DNA from 3 places in the Pantoea sp. SGAir0183 genome. Region 1 is predicted to be linked to each of the others. Evidence: predicted binding sites of a transcription regulator. Region 1 holds the regulator's gene; each other region holds the start of a gene.
What was found. Region 1 encodes PurR, which represses purine synthesis genes. Its sites were predicted from a motif close to CANGCAAACGTTTGCNTG; they were not measured.
Positions count from the first base shown of each region.

Region 1 (8,080 bases):
GCTGAGCAAAAAAGTCGCCGCCAATGCCGCCAGCAAAAAACGGTATGGTCATCAACGTGCTGCGAAGGCGTTAACGGCAGACAATACCGAAACCGGCACCATTAAAATGAGTAAAGCGCATCGCCAGCGTTACCAGAAAGCGCGTGAAACGGCGATGGCAAAACTGATGGGGCAACTTGGCAAGCGTTATCAGTGGGGAGGCAAATCGCCCCATACGGGTTTTGATTGCAGTGGCCTCGTATGGTACGCCTACAAAGACGTCGTGAAGTTTAAGATCCCCCGTACCGCTAACGAAATGTACCATCTGCGGGATGCAGCACCGGTCAACCGCGAATCCCTTGAAAAAGGCGATCTGGTTTTCTTCCGCATCAACGGGCGTGGAACCGCAGATCATGTCGGGGTTTACCTGGGCAACGGTAAATTCATTCAGTCACCGCGTACCGGTAAAGATATTCAAATCAGTGCGTTGAGCGAAGATTACTGGCAGCGCCATTATATTGGTGCGCGTCGCGTTATGACGCCAAAGACCGTTCGCTAAACGTCCTTCATACAAAAAAGCCGGGAAAGGCAGCTTCCCGGCTTTTTTATTGCCCATATCGCCCCGATTGTGCAGCGGGGTGTTCCGGGCGAAAATGCCGCACTTGCCGGTGATACGGTCTGACAGACAGGACGTATCACCGGCAAGGCTGGACGCGCAGTCAGCCAGTATAGCGTCGCTGCAAACGAATGCGGCTAGTGCAGAATAGCGGTGAAGCTAAACGCGATGATCATCAACAGTGCGGCTGCCGTCGTCATTAATGACAGTTTTAAATCGGTACTCATCCCCTCTCCTTTAACCCTGACGTTTGTAAGGTGATAGCATTTTCACATACGCGTGGGTAAAAATCTCGTTTTATCCGCACAGCCTTGTTAGAATCCCCCCTTTGTTGCGCAACAGCGCGCAATATCGGTTGCGTCCGCGCCCTTTTCAGACGTTATTTCCTGCCCTGATGACTCAATACCGGACAGAAAAGCGATGTTTTTCGCAGAAATAACCGTCCGCTGACGCAAACGTTTAACAATATGCTTATCAATAATTTAGATAGGCCCGGGAGTTCGATTTACATGGCAACAATTAAAGATGTGGCGAAGCGTGCGGGCGTGTCCACCACGACCGTCTCACACGTCATCAATAAAACGCGCTTTGTCGCAGAAAATACCTGCGAAGCGGTGTGGGAAGCGATTCGGGAACTGCATTATTCTCCCAGCGCAGTCGCGCGTAGCCTGAAGGTGAATCACACCAAAACGCTGGGCCTGCTCGCCACGTCCAGTGAAGCGCCCTACTTTGCTGAAATTATCGAAGCCATTGAGAATCACTGCTTCGATAAAGGCTATACCCTGATTCTGGGCAACGCACATAATGACCTGCAAAAACAGCGCGCCTATCTGTCGATGATGGCGCAAAAGCGCGTTGACGGGCTTCTGGTGATGTGTTCAGAGTATCCGGATGATCTGCTGCAAATGCTGGAAGCGAACCGCAATATTCCGATGGTGGTGATGGACTGGGGCGAATCCCGTGCCGACTTTACCGATACCGTACTGGACAATGCTTTTCAGGGCGGTTATCTGGCGGGACGTTATTTGATTGAGCGTGGTCATCGCGATATTGGTGCCATTCCCGGCCAGATGGAGCGTAACACGGGAGGCGGTCGCCATGCCGGTTTCCTTAAGGCGCTGGAAGAAGCGGGTATTCAGCCACGTGCCGAATGGATTGTGCAGGGTGACTTTGAACCCGAATCTGGCTATCAGGCCATGCAGCAGATTCTGTCACAGAAGCAGCGCCCAAGCGCCGTATTCTGTGGGGGCGACATCATGGCGATGGGCGCAATCTGCGCGGCCGACGAAATGGGCCTGCGCGTGCCGCAGGATATCTCCGTCATTGGTTACGACAATGTGCGCAATGCGCGCTATTTCACTCCGGCACTGACCACGGTGCATCAACCTAAAGCCCAGTTGGGTGAGAAAGCGCTGGAGATGTTGTTAGATCGCATTACCAGTAAGCGGGAAGAGTCGCAGACGATTGAAGTCCACCCGACGCTTATTGAGCGACGCTCGGTGGGCTATGGTCCTTATCGCGATTACCGCCGTTAATCCTCGCTCAACCACTCCTGATTTAGCGTTTGCGCATCGCCCAGGTACTGGAGTAACCACCCCAGCGCCGGTGATGCGCGATCTTCCGCCCAGCTGACGCAGCAGGGACTTTCCGGAAACGCCTGTGGTAAGTTCAGCTCTGCCATCTCGCCGCTGTCCAGTAAGGGCCGCGCTAAATGGCCGGGTATCATCGCGACACACAAGCCGGCGCGCACGCAGTCCAGACCGGTTTGCCAGTCCGGGACCACCAGCCGGCGTTGGTTATCCAGCGCCCAGGTCATACGACGCGGTAACGCGCGTGACGTATCTTCCAGCACCAGAGAAGGCCAGTAGCGCAACGCCTCATCATCCAGCGTAGCAACCTGCGTCAGAGGATGCTGATGCGCCACCACGCAACGCCAGTTCAGGGTGCCCATATCGCGAAAGGCGAAACGCCCCCCCACCGGAATCGCCTGTGTCGCACCTATCGCCACATCCACTCGCCCGTCTGCCAGCGCATCCCAGACGCCGTTAAAGACCTCATAGCTGATGTGCAACTCCATGTCGGGAAAATGACGGTAAAAATCCCTGACAAACTGCCGGGTCCGCTGCGGTTTGACGATGCAGTCGACGGCAATACCAATCTGACCGCGCCAGCCGTTGGCGAGCTGTTGACACTGACGTCGTGTGGCATCCATTTTTTTGATAACGCTGCGCCCTTCCCGCACGAAATGCTCGCCCGCCGGCGTGAGAATCACCTCCCGGTGCTGGCGTTCAAACAGCGGCACAGCCAGCCAGGTTTCCAGCTGGCGAACGGTATAGCTGATGGCAGAAGGCACACGGTGCAGTTCCTGGGCGGCCGCGCTAAAGCTGCCACCGCGTGCGACCGCATCCACCACTTCCAGCGCATATTCAGACCACATAATTTGCCTTCAAAATTTTTAACAGCAACAGGCAAATTTTACCGTTTCACAGCGTGAAGTACAGCTTTTACACTGCCCCGCGTTTATTCTGCAACTGATGAGAACCCGATGTCCGCTTCAAAAGGCTTTATTCCCTATCTTGCCGTGCTCAGTATGCTGGGCTTTCTGGCAACCGATATGTACCTGCCCGCCTTCGGCGCTATGCAGCAAAGTTTTAGCACGTCAGCCGGGATGATCAGCGCCAGCATGAGTCTGTTTCTGGCCGGTTTTGCCTGTGGTCAACTGGTCTGGGGCCCCTTATCTGATCGGTTGGGGCGTAAGCCGGTGCTGCTGGCAGGCCTCGCCCTGTTTGCTCTGGGCTGTGCGGGTATGTTGTGGGTAGATAATGTGATCCTGATGCTGGTACTGCGTTTTGTGCAGGCTATCGGCGTGTGCGCGGCGGCCGTCAGCTGGCAGGCGCTGGTCGTCGATCGCTATCCTCAGTCACAGGCTAATAAAGTCTTTGCTACCATTATGCCGCTCGTCGCGCTGTCTCCCGCCCTGGCGCCGTTACTGGGCGCCTGGCTGATCGGCCATTTTCACTGGCGCGCCATTTTTGCGGTGCTGACGGGAATTGCTGTGGCGCTCATCCTGGTCACGCTGCGCCTGCCTTCGCCGCAAAAAAAGCAACGTTCCCCTGCTCCGCAGCCTGGGTTTCTGACGCTGCTGCGCGCACGTGCCTACAGCGGTAACGTACTGATGTATTCCGCCTGCTCAGCCAGTTTTTTTGCATGGCTGACGGGTTCGCCGTTTATCCTGGCTGATATTGGTCTGTCTCCTGCGGATATCGGGCTCAGTTATATTCCCCAAACCATCGCCTTTTTAATCGGCGGGTTTGGCTGCCGTGCGCTGCTCAACCGGTTTTCTGGCGCAACGCTGCTGCCGTGGCTGCTCGGCGTCTATAGCCTGAGTGTCGGGGCGCTGTTTGCCGTCGCGCTTTCGGGAAGCCCGTCACTCACGGCGTTACTGGTGCCGTTCTGCGGCATGGCGCTGGCAAATGGCGCGATTTATCCGATTGTGGTGTCCAGTGCGCTGCTGCCCTTCCCAAATGCCACCGGGAAAGCGGCGGCATTGCAGAACACGCTTCAGCTCGGACTCTGTTTTGCCGCCAGCCTTGCGGTGTCCGCAGGCTTGATCCAGGCTCTGTTTACGACCACGCTAATTATGATGGTGACGATTGGTCTGGCATGGATGGGCTATCAGCTACAGCGCCGCGCCGGCGCACAAACTGATATTGCCTCATCTGCACATCCCTGCCAGGATAATCACTGAGGCAACGATTTGCGTGTTACCCGTTTTCACTGACTGAATCAGGGTCTGCCAGTGTGCCTCCTCTGCCAGACCCACTCGCACTGTCATCATAATAAAAATGTTTCACACAGCCTTCAGGCTGTGACGGCATCTGTGTGAGCAACGCTGCATGGATACCGACGTTTTCTCTTCTCTGTACCCTTTTTGTTGTCTGGCGCAAGGCGTCATCTGTGACTTTTCTCATAATCCTGAGAAACAGCTCCTGCTTTTTCTCAGGTTCTGACGGTTCTGGTGATGGAGTGGCTATGAGTTCATCATGTGTAGAAGAAGTAGGCATCGAACGTAACCATTGGTATCGCATCGTTCAGGAGTTACTGCAAAAAGCCGATATTGAAATTAACGGTTCGCGGCCCTGGGATATTCAGGTTAAACACCCCGATTTTTTCAAACGGGTTCTGCAGAAAGGATCGCTGGGCCTGGGCGAGAGTTATATGGATGGCTGGTGGGAATGCGAGCGGCTGGATATGTTTTTTCATCGGGCGCTGAAGCATAAACTCGACGAGCAACTGCCGCATCATATTCAGGACATCCTGCGTATTGCGCTGGCGCGTCTGGTGAACCTGCAATCCAAAAAGCGGGCCTGGCAGGTGGGTAAAGCCCACTACGATTTAGGCAACGATCTCTTCAGCCTGATGCTGGATCCTTACATGCAGTATTCCTGCGCGTACTGGAAAGACGCCACCACGCTTGAGGCGGCGCAGGAAGCCAAACTCGATATGATTTGCCGCAAGCTGCAACTCAAACCGGGAATGCGCCTGCTGGATATCGGCTGCGGCTGGGGCGGCCTGGCGGCCTTTGCCGCCAGAAATTATGGCGTGAGCGTTCAGGGCGTAACCATCTCGGCAGAGCAACAAAAACTGGCTCAACAGCGCTGTGAGGGGCTGGATGTCCAAATCCTGTTGCAGGACTACCGCGATCTCGATCAGCAGTTTGATCGCATTGTGTCCGTGGGCATGTTTGAACATGTCGGGCCTAAAAATTACCCCACCTATTTTGCTACGGTCGATCGCAACCTGAAGCCTGACGGGATTTTCCTGCTTCACACAATAGGCGCGATCAAAACGGATATGCATGTCGATCCCTGGATTGGCAAATATATCTTTCCGAACGGCTGCCTGCCTTCTTTGCGCCATATCGCCGACGTCAGCGAACCCCATTTTATTATGGAAGACTGGCATAACTTTGGCGCGGACTATGACACGACATTGATGGCCTGGCACGAACGCTTCTTACATGCCTGGCCGCAGCTTGCCGGGCGCTATGACGAACGCTTCCGCCGCATGTTCACGTACTATCTGAATGCCTGCGCGGGTGCGTTTCGCGCCCGCGAGATCCAGCTATGGCAGGTGGTGTTTAGCCGAGGCATAGAGGGGGGATTGCGCGTAGCACGGTAACAGGACGCGCTGCGGTTTGGCGCCGCGCATTGCCCGAACCGGCTCAGGTCGGTTGACTGAGATGCCGGGGCGACGAAACGCGACGGCGCGTCAGCGGTTTCCCGATAAAAAAGCAGCCCTGATAACAGGGCTGCTTTTTTTGCAATACCCGCATGCGGATGACAACAAGATTGTTGCCAGGCGGGCCTTATTCGTGATCGGCTTCCGGCTGATCGGCCTGCTCCGCAAGTGCCTTCACGGCAGCGGCTTCACGCTGCGCCAGCACGCGCTCTACCGTATCCACAATGGCCTGTGTATGGGGATCGATTTCAATGTTGACCCGATCGCCAAAGGTTTTGGCTCCCAGAGTGGTGCGCTCCAGCGTTTCAGGAATCAAATGGACGCAGAACTTCGTTTTTGTCACATCACCCACAGTCAGACTGATGCCATCAATGCCGACAAATCCTTTGTGCAGGATGTATTTCATCTGCAGAGGATCCTGAATCCTGAACCACACTTCGCGGTTGTTTTCAGAGCGGATAATTTTGCAAATTTCTGCCGTGGTCATGATATGGCCCGACATCAGGTGTCCGCCAATCTCATCACTGAATTTGGCCGCGCGTTCAATATTCACCACGTCGCCCTGGCGCAAGTCGCCCAGATTGGTCACGCGTAAGGTTTCTTTGATCAGGTCAAAACTCACCAAATCACCGTTAATCTCGGTAACGGTCAGGCAACAGCCGTTATGGGCCACGGATGCGCCAAGTGCCAGGCCTGGCACCAGTTCAGCGGGAAGCCGGACAACATGAGTACGGAATAAACCTTTATCTTCAATGGACACGATTTCTGCGGTGCCCTGCACAATACCGGTAAACATAATCTTTGCCTCTGTGAAGTTTGCCTCCAGTTTATCACAGGCGCGCTTAACTTTTAGATTTCAACGTGCTGAGAGATGCGCAACCGCAAAGCGTGACAAAGATTGGAGAAATCGGCTGCGGCAGTTACACTAGTCCCGACTTCGCCTGAAGTCGTCCTCATTTCCTTATTAATCACACAAGTCAGGTGTTTACGTGCAGAAGTATTTAACAGAAGCGCGTCAATTGCTGGCCCTCGCGATTCCCGTTATCCTGGCTCAGGTGGCGCAAACCGCGATGGGATTTGTAGATACCATTATGGCCGGCGCCGTCAGCGCCACGGATATGGCCGCCGTCGCTGTTGGCACGTCCATTTGGCTTCCCGCCATCCTGTTTGGTCATGGTGTTTTACTGGCATTGACGCCGACCATTGCGCAACTTAATGGTTCAGGTCGCCGCGAGCGCATTGCTGAACAGATTCGTCAGGGGTTTTGGCTGGCGTTTTTTCTCTCATTGCTCATCATGCTGGTCCTCTGGAACGCGGGCTATTTTATTCGCTCGATGCATGATATCGATCCGCTGCTGGCTGAAAAAGCGGAAGGTTATCTGCATGCCCTGCTGTTTGGCGCGCCGGGTTACCTGTTTTTTCAGGTGATGCGTAACCAGTGCGAAGGGCTGTCTAAAACCAAGCCCGGCATGGTGCTGGGCTTTCTGGGATTGATGCTCAACATTCCGCTCAACTATGTCTTTATCTATGGGCATTTTGGTATGCCCGCGTTGGGCGGTGTGGGCTGTGGCGTCGCTACCGCCTCCGTTTACTGGGCGATGTTTATCTGTATGCGCTTTTGGGTGCGGCGCATGCGCAGCATGCAGGATATCCGGCCTGAACAGCGCTGGTCATCGCCCTCGGCCGCCATTCTGAAACGTCTGGCCGGTCTGGGCCTGCCGGTCGCCCTGGCGCTGTTTTTTGAAGTGACCCTGTTTGCCGTGGTGGCGCTGTTAGTCTCCCCGCTGGGCATTGTGAATGTGGCTGGTCACCAGATTGCCCTGAACTTCAGCTCACTGATGTTCGTGCTGCCGCTGTCATTGGGCGTCGCGACAACCATTCGCGTGGGCTATCGTCTGGGTCAGGGATCAACCGAACAGGCGCGCGTGTCCGCCTGGACCGCGCAGGGCGTGGGCGTGAGTATGGCCGTGCTTACGGCGATCTTTACGGTGACCTTCCGCCATCACATTGCGCAGCTCTATAACGATAACCCCGACGTAGTGACGCTGGCTGCTCAACTGATGATGCTGGCCGCCATTTACCAGATTTCGGATTCCATTCAGGTGATTGGCAGCGGTATCCTGCGCGGTTACAAAGACACAAGGTCCATTTTCTTTATAACCTTTATCGCCTACTGGCTACTGGGGCTGCCTTCAGGGTATATCCTGGCGTTGACCGACTGGGTGGTGCCGCGCATGGGCCCGG
Region 1 covers NZ_CP028053.1:2,456,019-2,464,098, forward strand. The annotation lists gene C1N59_RS11415 (C40 family peptidase) at 1-538, shown strand, start outside; gene C1N59_RS11420 (cytochrome bd-I oxidase subunit CydH) at 733-822, opposite strand; gene purR (HTH-type transcriptional repressor PurR) at 1,105-2,130, shown strand; gene punR (DNA-binding transcriptional activator PunR) at 2,127-3,032, opposite strand; gene punC (purine nucleoside transporter PunC) at 3,141-4,343, shown strand; gene cfa (cyclopropane fatty acyl phospholipid synthase) at 4,628-5,776, shown strand; gene C1N59_RS11445 (riboflavin synthase) at 5,964-6,632, opposite strand; gene C1N59_RS11450 (MATE family efflux transporter) at 6,826-8,080, shown strand, end outside.

Region 2 (8,080 bases), 440 kb from region 1:
AATCGCGACACGGTAAGGCCCGGTCAGGTCAGTGATGATGTACCGGCGCTGCGGGAAATCCTGCGGCGCAGCGGTATGTTAAGTGCACAGACGACGGCACCTGCACCGAATGACGATGCGGTTCCTACTGCGCCAGTTACGGTCAGCCACAGTGAACCTGTCGCGGTCAGCCCGTCTGCCGTTGCCGTGAACGCTATTCCGCCGCCACCGCCAGGCGCGCCGGACAACGTACAAGTGGCACCTACGGCGACAAGTGGCGTCAATGTCTATGACGATAATCTGGTCGCAGCGGTAAAACGCTTTCAACAGTGGCAGGGGCTGGACGCGGATGGAGCCATTGGTCCGCGTACACGTGAATGGCTGAATGTGTCACCTCAGCAACGTGCCGCCCTGCTGGCGCTGAACATTCAACGCCTGCGTTTGCTGCCGGATGATATGCACAACGGCATTATGGTCAACATTCCCAATTACTCGTTGAATTATTACAACAACGGCACCCGGGTGCTGACATCGCGGGTGATTGTGGGCCGGCCAGACCGTAAAACGCCACTGATGCGCAGCGCGCTCAACAACGTGGTGCTGAATCCGCCCTGGAATGTGCCTACCACGCTGGTGCGCCAGGACATCATTCCAAAAGTGAAACAGGACCCGACGTACCTGTATAAGCACGGATATACCCTGCTGTCGGGCTGGAGTGCGGATGCGGAGGTGATCGATCCCACCATGATCGACTGGAGCATGGTGTCTGCCTCGTCGTTCCCGTACCGAATTCGTCAGGCGCCGGGGCAGACCAATTCACTGGGCCGTTTCAAATTTAATATGCCCAGTTCAGATGCTATCTATTTGCACGACACGCCCAATCATAATCTGTTCCAGCGTGATATTCGCGCACTCAGCTCGGGCTGCGTGCGGGTCAACAAAGCGTCAGAACTGGCGGGCATTCTGCTGCAGGATGTAGGCTGGAATGATGCCCGTATCTCAGGGACGTTAAAACAGGGTGATACGCGCTATGTGCCTATTCGCCATCGGATACCGGTTAACCTGTATTATTTAACCGCCTGGGTCGCGGATGATGGTAAAACGCAGTTTCGTACAGATATTTACAATTATGATAATACTGCCCGTTCCGGGAGTCTGGTGCTGAGTCGCGCGCAGCAGTTGCTCCTCTAACGGTTGATTTTTAACCGTAAGTGCGCATTGCGCACGGGAAGATGACCTGAGAAAGGCGGTGTCTCCGATGAGGCGCCGTCTTCCAAACTTGCCAGACATGGGTTGACGTGCTACCGCGAGAAAGTTATGGTTCCGCCAGTGCGTTTTTTGCACGTGTCATTGGCTCTGTTCTCAGGTAAAACGCTTCATGTCTACAATTGATTCTGTCCGTCGCAAACTGTTGTTTTGCGGAAGTGCCGCTGCGGGACTGGCTTTGTTGCCGACGTCAGCGATGGCTTCACTCTCTACGTCACGACCGCGCGTCTTAACGCTGAATAACCTTCACACGGGTGAAACCCTCAAAACAGAATTCTTCAACGGTAAAAGTTACGACAAGAGCGAGTTATCGCGTCTTAACCATTTTTTCCGTGACTACCGCGCCAATAAAATCAAAAGTATCGATCCCCACCTTTTCGATCAGCTCTACCGCCTCCAGGCGCTGCTGGAAACGCGTAAGCCCGTTCAGCTGATCTCGGGCTACCGCACTCTGGCCACCAATAATATGCTGCGCGAATCTGGTCCTGGTGTCGCAAAACACAGCTACCACACCAAAGGTCAGGCGATGGATTTCCATATTGAGGGGATTAGTCTGGCGAATGTCCGGAAAGCCGCGTTAAAAATGCGGGCGGGTGGTGTAGGATATTACCCCAGCAGCAACTTTGTACATATTGATACCGGTCCGGTCAGGCACTGGTCGTAACGTCGGCAACGCTGCGGGTGCCGACCATGGAGCGTTATGAATTATCACATTATCCCCGTTACCGCCTTCGCGCAGAACTGTTCGGTTATCTGGTGCGACACCACACGTGAATCTGCGATAGTGGATCCGGGTGGTGACGCCGATACAATCAGGCAAACGCTGAAACAGCTTGATTTAACGCCTGGCCAGATCCTGCTGACGCATGGTCATCTTGATCATGTCGGGGCCGCGGCGGAACTGGCGGCCTGCTGGAACATACCACTGGTAGGCCCGCACAAACAGGATGCGTTCTGGCTTGAGGCATTGCCCACGCAGAGCCAGATGTTTGGACTTGAGTACTGCGCGCCGCTTACGCCCGATCGCTGGCTGGAAGAGGGGGACACTGTTCAGGTTGGTCAGGTTAATCTTGAGGTTCTGCACTGTCCCGGTCATACGCCAGGTCATATCGTGTTTTTTGACCGACAGGGGCGTTTACTGGTTTCCGGTGATGTGATCTTTAACGGTGGTGTAGGACGCACCGACTTTCCGCAGGGTAACCATCAGCATCTGATTGATGCCATCAAAAACAAAGTGTTGCCGCTGGGAGATGATGTGACGTTTTTGCCCGGTCACGGTCCGCTATCCACTTTAGGTCGTGAACGTCTGACGAATCCTTTTCTGCAATAAAAAATGGGCCAGTCAGGCCCATTTTTTTCATAAGGACAGGATTACAGCACGGCGACAATCGCTTCACACAGGGCAGACATATTATCGGGCGTCATCCCGGCCACGTTCACCCGGCCTGAGTTCACCGCATATACGCCAAACTCTTCACGCAGACGAATGACCTGATCTTTGGTCAGCCCGCTGAACGAGAACATACCGTTCTGCTTAATGATAAAGCTGAAATCCTGCTGCGCCCCTTTTTCCGCCAGCGTATTCACAAACAGCTGACGCATGCGCTGGATACGCTGACGCATATCGGACAACTCCTGCTGCCAGATGGTACGGAGCGCGTCATTTCCCAGGATGGTTGCCACCACTGCCGCACCGTGTGACGGTGGGTTAGAGTAGTTCGCGCGAATCGTGTACTTCACCTGACTGAAGGCGGTATCGGCCGTGGCTGCATCGCTCGCCACCAGCGTAATCGCACCCACGCGTTCATTATACAGACCAAAGTTTTTGGAATAGGAACTGGCCACAATCAGCTCCTGATGGCTGGCCGCAAACAGGCGCAGACCTGCTGCATCTTCTTCCAGCCCACGGGCAAAGCCCTGATAGGCGAAGTCAAACAGCGGCAACCAGCCATTGGCTTTGGAAAGCGCAGCCAGCTGTTGCCACTGCTCTGCTGTCGGATCGATACCGGTTGGGTTATGGCAGCAGCCGTGGAACAGCACCACATCACCGGCTTTAACCTCTTTCAGCGAGGCCAGCATGCTGTCAAAGTCCAGCGTATGGTTGACCGCATCATAATACGAGTATTCACACACCTCGAGACCCGCGGCGTTAAACACGTTTTTATGGTTCGGCCAGCTCGGGTTGCTGACCCATACGCGCTTCACCGACGTCTGCGTGGCCAGAAAATCCGCAGCGACACGCAGTGCACCTGTCCCGCCTGGCGTCTGCGCGGAACGTACGCGGCCCGCCGAAATCAGGGCGTTGCCTTTACCAAATAACAATTCCTGAGTGCAGTATACGAAATCCGGCAGACCGTCAATGCTCAGGTAATTTTTGCTGGTCTCGTTTTCCAGCAGATATTGCTCTGCTTTTTTAACGCTGGTGAGCACCGGGGTTTTCCCGGTTTCATCTTTATAAACGCCAATACCGAGATTAATTTTATTCGGGCGGTCATCGGCACGAAACAGATCGGCCAGGCCAAGGATAGGATCGGCAGGTGCAGCAGAGATCGATTCAAACATGAGTCGGGTCCAGTAGCGTGAACTTTAGCAAATGAAGCATCAGGTTAACGTCAGCACGGCGAAATGCCAACCGTTTGCGATAAAATTCATTGTCCGGTCGGCAGAATTACCAGTACTTATAGGGAGAAGGGGGCCACGTATCGGCTGCGCTGAATAAAGGCAATAAAAAACGGAGCCGAAGCTCCGTTTTTTGTACTGCATCAACAAACTTAGAACTGGTAAACCACACCCAGGCCGACTACGTCGTCGTTAGGAATGCCCAGTGGGTTGTTTTTGTCCAGCTGGTTGATTTTATAATCAACGTAGGTGGCCATGTTTTTGTTGAAGTAGTAGGTTGCGCCCACATCGAAGTATTTGTAGATATCCGCATCGCCGATACCTTCAATGTCTTTGCCTTTGGACTGAACGTAAGCCAGTGAAGGACGCAGACCGAAGTCAAACTGGTACTGTGCAACCATCTCAATGATTTGAGCTTTGTTTGCAAAGGCAGGAGCGGTAGTTGTTGGGCCAGTAACGATTGAAATTGGTGCTGCATTACGCATTTCACCATACATCGCTGCCAGATAAACATTGTTAGCATCATATTTCAGAGCGGTTGCCCAGCTTTCAGCATGTTTGCCAGCGCCAACAATATTGCCGTTGGCTGCAACACCCTGAGCCTGCGAGTCAGTACGATCGCTGCTGCTATATGCACCAACAATGCCTACGCCGATTGGCGAGGTGTAAGATGTTGATGCACCCCATCCATCGCCATTTGCTCTACGATCAGCGCGATTTGAATTTTCATTTTTGCCCTGATACTGAAGCGCAAAGTTCCAGCCATCTACCAGACCAAAGAAGTTACTGTTGCGGTAGGTCAGCAGACCACCACTACGACCGTTCATGAAGTTGTCTGAGTTACCTGAGTCACCGCCGAATACTGGCAGCATATCGGTCCAGCCGATTGCATCATAAACCACACCGTAGTTACGGCCATAGTCGATTGAGCCGGCATCGCCGAACTTAAGGCCAGCAAAGCCCAGACGGGTTTTATTGTCAGTTTGCGCATCAGAACCTTCAGAGTTATTACCCTGAATGTTGTATTCCCACTGACCATAACCAGTCATCTGGTCATTGATCTTGGTTTCGCCTTTGAAGCCGAAGCGAATATAAGTCTGATCGCCGTCATCACCTGAGTTATCAGAGAACTGGTGACGTGCATCCACTTTACCGTACAGGTCCAGCTTATTGCCGTCTTTGTTATAAACTTCTGCTGCATTGGCTGCGCCAGCGGCGAGCAGAGCAGGGATAACCACTGCCAGAATGTTGCGCTTCATCATTATTTATTACCCTCATTGGAGTTATTTGGACACCTGCCACTGCCGTCAAGAAATCTTTACATGAACCTTGAAAGAAGTTTGGTGTCTCCTGTGTCTGCACGCATCTTTCCATCCCCCATCGGGTAATTCTACTGCGAAAATGCTACAAAAGTCGTAATCTTGTTTCAAATATAAAAAATGTATTTCCAAATGTAAAAATAACGGAACTTTGTGAGTCATATCAAAATTTACAAAAATAAAAAAAGGCCGGCGAAGCCGACCTCTTTATATATATGAATTTCTTATATTAAATGCTGAAAATCAGAAGCTCGCATTACGTGGCGTGCGTGGGAACGGGATAACATCTCTTACATTTTGTACGCCTGTGACATAGGCGATTAAACGTTCGAAACCTAATCCGAATCCGGAATGGGGAACAGTGCCATAGCGACGCAGATCACGATACCACCAGTAATCCTCTTTTTTCAGCCCCATCTCTTCCAGACGCGCATCCAGTACATCCAGACGCTCTTCACGCTGTGAACCGCCGATAATTTCACCAATGCCAGGCGCTAACACATCCATCGCGGCCACGGTTTTACCGTCTTCGTTAAGGCGCATGTAGAACGCTTTGATGTCTTTCGGGTAGTTTTTCACAACGACAGGCGCTTTAAAGTGTTTCTCCGCCAGGTAACGCTCATGCTCAGAAGACAAATCAATGCCCCAGGAGACAGGGTTCTCAAACGTCTGGCCGCAGTTCATCAGAATCTCGACGGCATCGGTATAGTCGACCTGCGCAAAGTCTGTGGTGACGAAGCGCTCCAGACGAGCAATGGCGTCGTTATCAACCCGCTCGGCAAAGAACGCCATGTCGTCTGCACGTTCTTCCAGGACGGCTTTAAACACATACTTCAGCATGGCTTCCGCCAGATCGGCCGCATCATCCAGGGAGGCGAAGGCTATTTCCGGCTCCAGCATCCAGAATTCCGCGAGATGACGGCTGGTGTTGGAGTTTTCGGCCCGGAAGGTGGGGCCGAAGGTATAAATTTTTGACAGCGCACTGGCGTAGGTTTCGCCGTTGAGCTGGCCGGATACCGTCAGGAAGGCTTCCTTACCAAAGAAGTCTTCTGAAAAGTCGACTTTGCCCTGATCGTCACGCGGCAGGTTTTCCAGATCCAGCGTTGATACGCGGAACATTTCACCCGCACCTTCAGTATCGGAAGCGGTAATCAGCGGCGTAGAAACCCAGAAATAGCCGTTCTCATGGAAGAAACGGTGCAGCGCCTGCGCCAGCGTGTGACGAACACGGGCTACGGCACCAATCAGGTTCGTGCGTGGACGCAGGTGGGCCACTTCACGCAAATACTCAATGCTGTGACGTTTGGCCGCCATAGGATAGCTGTCGGGATCTTCCACCCAGCCTACCACCTCCAGCTTTGTCGCCTGGATTTCAAACGCCTGCCCCTGGCCCGGAGATGCCACAACGGTACCGGTGACAATGACGGAGCAGCCGGTAGTCAGGCGCAGCACTTCGTCCTGATAATTATTCAGAGAATTATTGACGACGGCCTGAACGGGATTAAAGCAGGAGCCGTCATACACGGCGATAAAGGACAGACCGGCTTTTGAATCTCTTCGGGTACGTACCCAACCACGTACGGTGACTTCACTGTCAACCGCGACGCGACCGTGCAGTACATCCGCTACAGGCACTACGCTCATAAATATCTCTCTATATAGAAGAAGTGTGTGAATGAATTCCCCAGACTGGGGTGTTGCTATGTTACTTGCGAGTCAACAGGAAACAAGCAAAATTCAGGGGGAAGGGCAGATTTATTGCCAGGAAAGCGGGGCGCAGAGCGCCCCAGTCACATAGCGCTTAGCTGGCTTTTTTTACCAGCGGCAGGTCAAAGGCTTTTCTCAAGGCTCTGACGAAGGCTTTATCCTGACAAATGGTTTTGCCCGGACTGTCTGACAGCTTGGCAACCGGCTTCCCGTTACACTGCACCAGCTTAATGACAATATTGAGTGGCGTCACGCCGGGAATATCGCAGGTCAGTCGGGTGCCAATGCCAAACACAACGTGAGTACGCTGACCAAAGTGGCGATAGAGCGCCAGCGCTTTATCCAGATTCAGGTTGTCGGAGAACACCAGGGTTTTACTCTGTGGATCTATGCCCAGTTGCTGATAATGCGCCAGGGCTTTTTCACCCCATTCAACCGGATCGCCCGAATCATGGCGTAAACCCTGGTAACGGCGGGCGAAGACCGGGCCGAAGTCGCGCAGGAAGGCGTCCATAGCGATGCAGTCCGTTAACGCAATACCCAGTTTGTCATCATATTCATCCAGCCAGGCCTGTAACGCGGCCCGCTGGCTGTTCGCCAGCACCGGACTGATTTGCTGAAAAGCCTGAAACCATTCGTGCGCCTGCGTGCCGACAGGCGTCAGTTCAAGACGGCGGGCCAGATCATAGTTGCTGGTGCCCATCAGCCAGGGAAAGTCCTGCTTCAGCGTACTGACAATGGCTTCCTGCACCGACCGGGAATAGCGGCGACGGGTACCAAAATCCATCAACCGAAAACGTGACATATCGGTATCCGCAATTTGCGTTTTAAACGTCGCCAGTTTCTGGTGCAGAAAGTCCACGGCCTGCTGACTGCCGGTGTGTGGTGTACGATGGCGATGCACCACTTCGCTGATCAAGGCCAACAGGGGAACTTCCCACATGATGACCTCACGCCAGGGCCCCTGAATTCGGATAGCCAGCTTGCCGTTGTGATTTTGCACGTCGACCTGCTGGGGGTCATAGCGAAAATTGCGCAGCCAGTTAAGGTAGTCGTCAGCAAAGAAGGGGAGGTCAGATAACCAGGCATATTCGGCGTCGGTCAGCGCCAGCGTCTGCATGGCATTGATCGCTGCACGGATTTCGTCAGCATAAAAACCCAGTAACTCATCGCTGCGGCAGCGAAACTCC
Region 2 covers NZ_CP028053.1:2,891,413-2,899,492, reverse strand. The annotation lists gene ldtD (L,D-transpeptidase) at 1-1,170, shown strand, start outside; gene C1N59_RS13500 (YcbK family protein) at 1,358-1,909, shown strand; gene C1N59_RS13495 (MBL fold metallo-hydrolase) at 1,946-2,575, shown strand; gene C1N59_RS13490 (amino acid aminotransferase) at 2,617-3,807, opposite strand; gene ompF (porin OmpF) at 4,017-5,126, opposite strand; gene asnS (asparagine--tRNA ligase) at 5,427-6,827, opposite strand; gene pncB (nicotinate phosphoribosyltransferase) at 6,985-8,080, opposite strand, start outside.
Region 2: C1N59_RS13490 (amino acid aminotransferase) is a predicted target of PurR. The motif match lies at 3,871-3,888, and genes of this name have one in related genera.

Region 3 (8,080 bases), 350 kb from region 1:
CACAACGGTTTTCAGGATGTTTATCATGTCGAGGGTGGGATTATTGAATATGCTCGTCGGGCGCGGGAACAAAATTTACCGGTGCGTTTTAAAGGTAAAAACTTTGTTTTTGATGAACGCATGGGCGAGCGTATATCGGATGATGTTCTGGCGCATTGTCATCAGTGTGGTGAGCCCTGCGATACGCACGTCAACTGCGTCAATGATGGTTGTCACTTACTGTTTATACAGTGCGAAAGTTGTGCCGAGAAGTATGAGCACTGCTGTAGCCCGTTGTGCCAGGAAGAAGCCCGTCTGTCGCCTGAAGAACAGCGTGCCCGTCGGGCGGGACGTGAGAATGGCAATAAAATCTTTAACAAGTCGCGTGGCTTGCTGAATATGACCATTCCGGCACCGACGCGGAAATAACCGACCCCGCCTGAAGGCCGACTTCAGGCGGGTGTTTTGTTACTGACGGACGCCTTCAACAGAGATAATTAACTCGACGTTCTGCGAGGCAGGGCCCAGGTCATGGGTGATATTAAAGTCTTTCAGCGCAATCTCGCCTTCAGCTTCAAAACCGGCTCGATAACCGCCCCACGGATCTTTTCCTTCGCCCATCATTTTGGCTTCCAGCGTCACCGGTTTTGTCACGCCATTCAGCGTTAAATCCCCGGTGACCGCCAGTTTGTCACCGTCTTTTTTCACGGAAGTCGATTTGAACGTCGCGGTGGGATGTTTCGCCACGTTCAGAAATTCAGGGCCACGAATATGTTTGTCACGCTCGGCGTGGTTGGTATCCACGCTGTTGGTTTTAATCGTGACATCGACTTTATCGGCGGTGGGATTGTCTGCATCGAAGGTGAATGAGCCATCAAAATCTTTAAACGTCCCATACAGCCAGCTGTAGCCCAGATGCTGAATACGGAACTGAACAAAGGCGTGCTGGCCTTCTTTATCGATTTTGTAATCGGCGGCATTAGCGGTCAGTGATCCCAGCAGCAGGGCAGTAGCGGTAACAGCCAGAAGCGTTTTTTTGAACATATCATTTTTCCTTTTCAGAGGGAGAGTGGATGCGCAGTCCCAGCATCCTTTTCAGGGTGATATCGCGGTCAATAAAGTGATGTTTTAACGCGGCAAGACCATGCAACACCGACAGCACCACGATGCTCCACGCCAGCCACAGATGAATATTTCCTGCTAAATCCGCCTGTTCACCCGCGCCACTGAATAATGCCGGTAACGAGAACCAACCGAAAACAGACACGGGTTTGCCATCCGCAGTCGAGATCAGATAGCCACTTAACAGAAGGGCAATAAGCAGGCTGTAAAGCAGCCAGTGCACGAACACTGCCGCGAAGCGCACCGCAGGAGAATAGCTACGCAACGGTTCAGGGGGCGGCGAAAGCACACGCCATACCAGTCGGATGACCAGCGCCAGCATTAATAACACGCCGATGCTTTTATGAATGTCAGGCGCGTTATGGTACCAGCTGTCGTAATAACTCAGGCCAACCATCCACAGGCCCAGCGCGAACATGGCGTAAATAACCACGGCCATTGACCAGTGCAGAAAAATCGTGAGTAAACCGTAACGGGTGGAGGAATTTGTCAGCGACATTGTGCTGCAGCATCAAAGGAATACGTGGAAACAAGAATCTACAGAATGAAACACAAAATCAATGATGCTTACTTTTCTATAAATTTATTGGTGCTGGTGCAATGGGTTTGGTGAACCGATTTGACTATGCGCAGGATTATTGAATAAACGCACTTATCTGGCGGCGGCATGACGTGACTGATGGAGAAAACATCTCTGAAACACCTGGCTGGCAGAAGAAAAAGCGGTAAAACGGGCTGGCGTGTAAATCTGTGTCAATGCGGCGCGGTGCACTGCACGCGCGCCGTACGGTCAGGCGTGAAAACGCGATAAACGGAAAGGAGTAAGATCGAAACTGAACGGTTTATTCTGTGCAAACTGACTGGCGAGTTCACCCAACACGCTGGCAAATTTAAAGCCATGTCCGCTTAAACCGGTGATGATCAGACGATTCGGTTCGCCCGGAAGCGTATCAATGATGAAATCCTCATCAGGACTCACGTCATAGCTACAGGCTTCACCGTGCAGGCAAACCCCAACGCCCGGTAAAAACTGACGGAGAAACCGGAAGGCTTCACTGCCATCGGCGGAAAGGCTGCCGAACGGCTTGCGGTCTTCAGGTGTTGTCATTAGCTGACCACCATCATGACGACCGACTTTTAAGGCATTGTTGTCCGCCGGGAAACCATAATACTGACTGCCATCCGGCATTTCGCAGGTGAAGCCAGGAAACGCATTGTTTTCACTGTAGCGGCCATCAGCCTGATACCAGGCAAACACTTTACGCGTAGGGGCGATGGGCAAATCGGGGACCAGTTTACTCACCCAGGTGCCCGCACTGACCAACAGTTTGCGCCCGCGGTAAAGGCCATCGAGCGTGGTAACCTGTTGCAATTCGCCGTCACGCCGGATCTGAGTAACCGGGCAGTTAAACAACTGCGCGCAGCCCTGTTTTTCTGCCAGCTGTATCCAGCTTCGAACCGCCTGTTCACTTTTTAAAAAGCCAGAGTTTGGTTCGAAAACGCCCAGATATTCGTCAGGAACCGCCAGCTGTGGCCAGCGCTTGCGCACGTCAGCCGCCTGCAGCACCTCGACAGGGAGCTGCCAGGTTTGGGCGCTGCTTACGACGTTTTGAATAAATTCAGACTGGACAGGCGCAAGATTCAGGACACCGCAACGATGCATAATGCGCTCGCCCGCCTGCTGTTCCAGTTCATCCCACAACGTTTGCGCACGCAATACCAGCGGTACATAGCGTTCGCCCTCGCCATAGGCATGACGAATCAAACGGCTTTCTCCGTGATGAGCACCCTGATGATGGGGAGGATGTGCGCTGTCAATCATCAGCACGGAAAGGCCAGCCTGGGTCGCATAATAGCCAGCCGCTGCACCCACTGAACCGCTACCGACTACAATGAGATCGTAAATCATGAAAATGGAACTCCTGAAAGGGTTACATAATCAATAGCATAACAGAAAGTCCATGAAAAAAGGCACCCGGGTGGGTGCCTCGCTGATGCAGCAGTATTAATGCTTCTTTCGTAGTCGTTCTACTTGCTCGGCAGATTCAATCTTAGCGATACCCGCTTCGAGAATAGAGATAAATTGCCTGGCTACATCTGTCGTCAGCCAGTAGGTCGGGCCGACGTCCGCGTCTTCTTCAGTTTGATCCTGCGACGAAAGGGAGTGCAGACGGATCATCATCGCATCATAGCTGTCAACAGTACTGATATCCCAGCCCACCAGAGGATGGGTCTGAATTACATCTTTCCGACTGTCCATTATAACCTCCTTATTACTCGTTAAACGAAGTGCATGATGAGGTTCAATGCGGCTTTTAATTTCCACTGCGAAACAATTATAACAGCAAAATGGCGATTCACTGATTAAAACGTATCATGGAAAGCCTGAATGCAGAATGATTATCTCTAAAACAGTCAGGCTGAGAAGATATAATACCTGAATACCGGGCGTGCAATTGTCCTAATTGAACAATAAAAAAGGCTTATTAAGGTCGTTAAACAGGGTTAAAGAGGGGAAGTTTCAACGCCTGCTGAACCGCTACGTTTTTGTAATGTCTCTGCAAGGCGCGCAAACTGCTGCTGCAATTGCTCATCATGGTTTTGATTTTGCGCTTCAAGCGAAAGATTATGCACCAGCAACTGACTGGCCCGGTCATCAAGACAGAAAATCAGGCTGGAAAAGGCGTTTTCCAGCACCGTCAAGCGGCGTTGCTGTTCACCGATGAGCGTCAGCAGCTCGCCAAAGGTCATGGCTTCTTCGGGTTTATCTGTAGTCATGGGATGAAACTCCTTTTATGCATGATCAGCGCCAGCATAGGGCATTGGTCATTCGGAGTCCAGATGGGCAAGCGGTTAGTCAGGCATAAATGAAGATAAAAAAACCGGGTGGCGAAACCCGGTAAAAACAGCACAGTGGCGGTTAATCGGTAATGAACCAGTCGTCAGCGCTTTCCCACGTTTGCTGCAGGATTTCACTGATTTGTTCACGCGTGTCTTTGTCACCGCCCATTACGCTCAGCTGATTCGCCGTGGCGTAACGCACTTTGACCTGATTGGTGAATTGCGGAAATTGTTCATCGATCCGGCGCGACAGCTCCTGGCTCAGGGCTTCCATCGCACCAGCGGGAAGAGGTTGGGTTTTGGCAACGGTAATTTCAACACGCATAAAAGCCTCCGTATAAGATACTGTATATAATTACAGTATAAATATAGCGGAGGCAAGCGAAATTATTTTATACGCCAGTTGAGGGTTTCCCCGGCCAGGAAAGGCACCAGCGTATGAGAGCCCATTGCGATACTTTCTTCTACCGTCCATGGCTCACGCACCAGCGTAAGGGTGCCTTCGTTCAGCGGCAGGCCATAGAAACGCGGACCATTTTCAGAACAAAATGCCTCAAAATGCTGCAGGGCATTGAGCTCTTCAAATACGGTGGCGTACGCGGGCAGGGAGGTAGGGGCGTTGAACACACCCGCACAGCCGCAGCTGCTCTCTTTCAGATGGCGCAAATGAGGCGCGGTGTCGGTACCCAGAAAGAAACGGGGATGACCGGAGGCGACAATCCTGCGCAGCGCCTGCTGATGCGTATTGCGTTTCAGGATCGGCAGACAGTACAGGTGAGGGCGGATACCCCCGACCAGCATATGGTTGCGGTTGAACATCAGATGCTGCGGCGTAATCGTTGCCGCCAGGTTTTCATTGGCGCTTTCCACATAGTCAGCTGCATCTTTGGTCGTGATGTGTTCCATCACCACTTTCAGCGCGGGGAACTGTTTGCGTAGCGGTTCCATCACCGTTTCAATAAAGCGGGCTTCGCGGTCAAAAATATCGATGTGCGAGTCCGTCACTTCACCATGCACCAGCAGCGGCATTCCCAGCGTTTGCATCCGCTCCAGCACTGAAGCAATCGAAGCAATATTGGTGACACCATGGCTTGAATTGGTCGTGGCATGAGCGGGATACAGTTTGGCGGCCGTGAACAATCCCGACTGAAAACCGCGGGCCAGCTCATCGGCCTCTAACGAGTCGGTCAGGTAGCAGGTCATCAGGGGGGTAAAAGCGTGCCCATCAGGTAAGGCAGCCAGAATGCGATTGCGATAAGCTTCGCCCGCCGCGACGCTGACTACCGGCGGAACCAGATTGGGCATGACGATAGCACGACCATTGACTGCGCTGGTATAGGGCAGCACAGTGTTGAGCATATCATCATCACGAAGATGGATATGCCAGTCATCTGGACGGCGGATAGTAAGTTGCTGAGGGTGTGCGGTCATGAATGCGGCTCCGGCAAGTAGAATAAACGAAAGGCGTGTTTAGGCCGGGTTATAAGCATAAGGACTCAGGCAACCGTTTGCACCTGTTTTTCTTTTTTAAAAAAAATCCGCGCCTGAAGGCGCGGATAAGATGACGGTAAAGCTGCCTGTCAGGCGGTTAGTCGGTGAAGGGGATGACCAGTTCACCAGGCTTCACTTCCAGCCCTTTCGCGAATTTTTTCGCCAGCGATTCCGCTTTACTGCGATCGGCGCTCAGCACGTAGGCCGGGTGCTGATCAAAGTAGCTTTTTAACGACTGATTCAGATAAGGCGTCAGGGTTTTCATAATAGAGGCCATTTTCTCGGGCTGAACCTGCGCATCGACGATTTCCATATCGCGCAAATATATGGCTCCTTGCTGCTGATCAAACACTGGCTGCGCACGCATTTTGAGCTGCATATCGGCCTGTTGCGGACCAAAGAGTGAGGAGACATTAATTTTGGCATCGCCCGATAAGGTGACTTTGCCTGGCACGTCCCGACCAATCTGGCTATTCAGGTTAGTTAACACAATATGGGCATTGACCAGACCTGATACGCCAATGTCTTTTTCGAAGTTATTATGTTTTTGCAGGGCCTGATTGACTTCCTGTTCGCTAATTGTGTATTGCGTTAACTGATTACAGCCACTCAGTAAAACCGCTAAAAACAGGGCAACCAGCCCGTGAAAAACCGTCTTCATACTTCCCTCGTTTAACTGTAAAACTCGCTCGTGGCATAGCCTGCCTGAATGCAAACCGTCTGTCATCAGGAATGGGATGATATGGATTTGCCGAAAATGCCTTCCGGAAGAAAGTGTCCCGATCTGCCGCTGTTAAAACGGGCGGCTTGCGGCACCTACGACTTCTTACGCGGCGGGGCAGTGGCAGCGCACAGGGTTAAGAAACCGATGTGGTTACCGAACCAGTTTTCTGGATCGGAGATATGAACAGATCTTTTGACGCGTCTGCGCTGCACGGTGGGCCGGACGATAATTCAGCGACCTGGCTGTTGTGGTATGCGTAACGTTTTACCGCAGACCTGGCGGCGGTTATAGTGAAAGTTATCAATGACTGGCATTTCCTTCCCGCCATGGACTTCAGGAGAGATGATGTTTGGCTATCGTTCTGCCGCACCAAGGGTGCGACTCACGACCGAGCGGCTGGTGGTAAGACTGGTTCATGAACGCGATGCATGGCGTTTAGCCGACTATTACGCGGAAAACCGTGACTTCCTTAAACCCTGGGAGCCGGTGCGTGATGACAGCCACTGTTATCCCTCTGGCTGGCAAGCCCGGCTGGGCCTGATCGCTGATATGCATAAACAGGGCTCGGCGTTCTATTTTATTTTAATGGACAGCAATGAAACGGAAGTGCGTGGCGTGGCGAATTTTAGCAATGTCCTGCGCGGTGCCTTTCATGCCTGCTATCTTGGCTATTCGCTTGGCGAGAAGTGGCAAGGGCAGGGCCTGATGTTTGAAGCGCTGCAGTCGGCGATTCGCTATATGCAGCGCCAGCAATATATCCACCGCATCATGGCAAACTACATGCCGCATAACCAGCGCAGTGGTGACCTGCTGGCCCGCCTGGGATTCGAAAAAGAGGGCTATGCTAAAAACTACCTGATGATTAACGGTCAGTGGCAGGATCATGTCCTGACTGCGCTGACCAGCAAGGAATGGACACCCAATCGTCGTGGGTAAAATGAGGAGTTCGCAATGAAGATGACCTTGTCGGCGCAGGCGTTGCGCGTGCTGGGTTGCCTGCTGGAAAAGCAAATCACCACACCGGAACAGTATCCTCTTTCATTAAATGGCGTGCTTACCGCCTGTAATCAAAAATCTAATCGCGAGCCCGTGATGACGCTGAGCGAAAGCGACGTGCAGGATCAGCTCGATCTCCTGATTAAAAAGCATCTGGTGACCGCCAACAGCGGGTTCGGCCAGCGCGTGGTGAAATACGAGCAACGCTTCTGCAATTCCGCCTTCGGTAATTTACAGCTCAGTAGCGCAGAAGTTGCCGTTCTCACATTGCTGTTCCTGCGTGGCGCACAAACCCCTGGTGAACTGCGGACCCGGAGTGGGCGTTTGCATGAGTTTGCCGACGTCAGCGACGTTGAACAGACGCTGGACACGTTGATGTCGCGCGCTGAGGGGCCCATGGTCATGCGACTGGCGCGGGAGCCGGGTAAACGTGAAAGCCGTTTTATGCACATGTTTGCTGATGAGGTCGAACTCGGGGCGCTGGAGCAACACCCAGCCACGGCGGACGATGCCGCGCTGCGGGATCGGGTTGAGGCGCTTGAGCAACAGGTTGCCGATCTTCAGGCACAACTGGCGCAATTACTGGAAAGAGAACAATAAATGACGATTCGCATTGGTGTTGTTGGGTTAGGCGGTATTGCGCAAAAGGCCTGGTTGCCTGTGTTATCGCAGGCAAATAACTGGCAGTTAGTCGGCGCATTTTCGCCGAATCAGGCCAACGCCCGCATCGTCTGTGACCGCTACCGTATCACCTGCTTCCCTTCACTGACCGATCTGGCTGCCGCCTGTGACGCCGTATTTGTGCACAGCAGTACGGCCAGCCATTACGACGTGGTCAAAGCACTGCTTCAGGCTGGCAAGGATGTCTGTGTCGACAAACCGCTGGCAGAAACCCTGAATCAGGCAGAGGCGCTGGTCGCGCTGGCC
Region 3 covers NZ_CP028053.1:2,806,924-2,815,003, reverse strand. The annotation lists gene C1N59_RS13090 (oxygen-dependent tRNA uridine(34) hydroxylase TrhO) at 1-408, shown strand, start outside; gene C1N59_RS13085 (YceI family protein) at 448-1,023, opposite strand; gene C1N59_RS13080 (cytochrome b) at 1,025-1,600, opposite strand; gene solA (N-methyl-L-tryptophan oxidase) at 1,892-3,010, opposite strand; gene bssS (biofilm formation regulator BssS) at 3,107-3,361, opposite strand; gene C1N59_RS13065 (hypothetical protein) at 3,607-3,879, opposite strand; gene dinI (DNA damage-inducible protein I) at 4,022-4,267, opposite strand; gene pyrC (dihydroorotase) at 4,330-5,373, opposite strand; gene C1N59_RS13050 (lipoprotein) at 5,531-6,094, opposite strand; gene rimJ (ribosomal protein S5-alanine N-acetyltransferase) at 6,503-7,093, shown strand; gene C1N59_RS13040 (YceH family protein) at 7,109-7,753, shown strand; gene C1N59_RS13035 (Gfo/Idh/MocA family protein) at 7,754-8,080, shown strand, end outside.
Region 3: pyrC (dihydroorotase) is a predicted target of PurR. The motif match lies at 5,440-5,457, and genes of this name have one in related genera.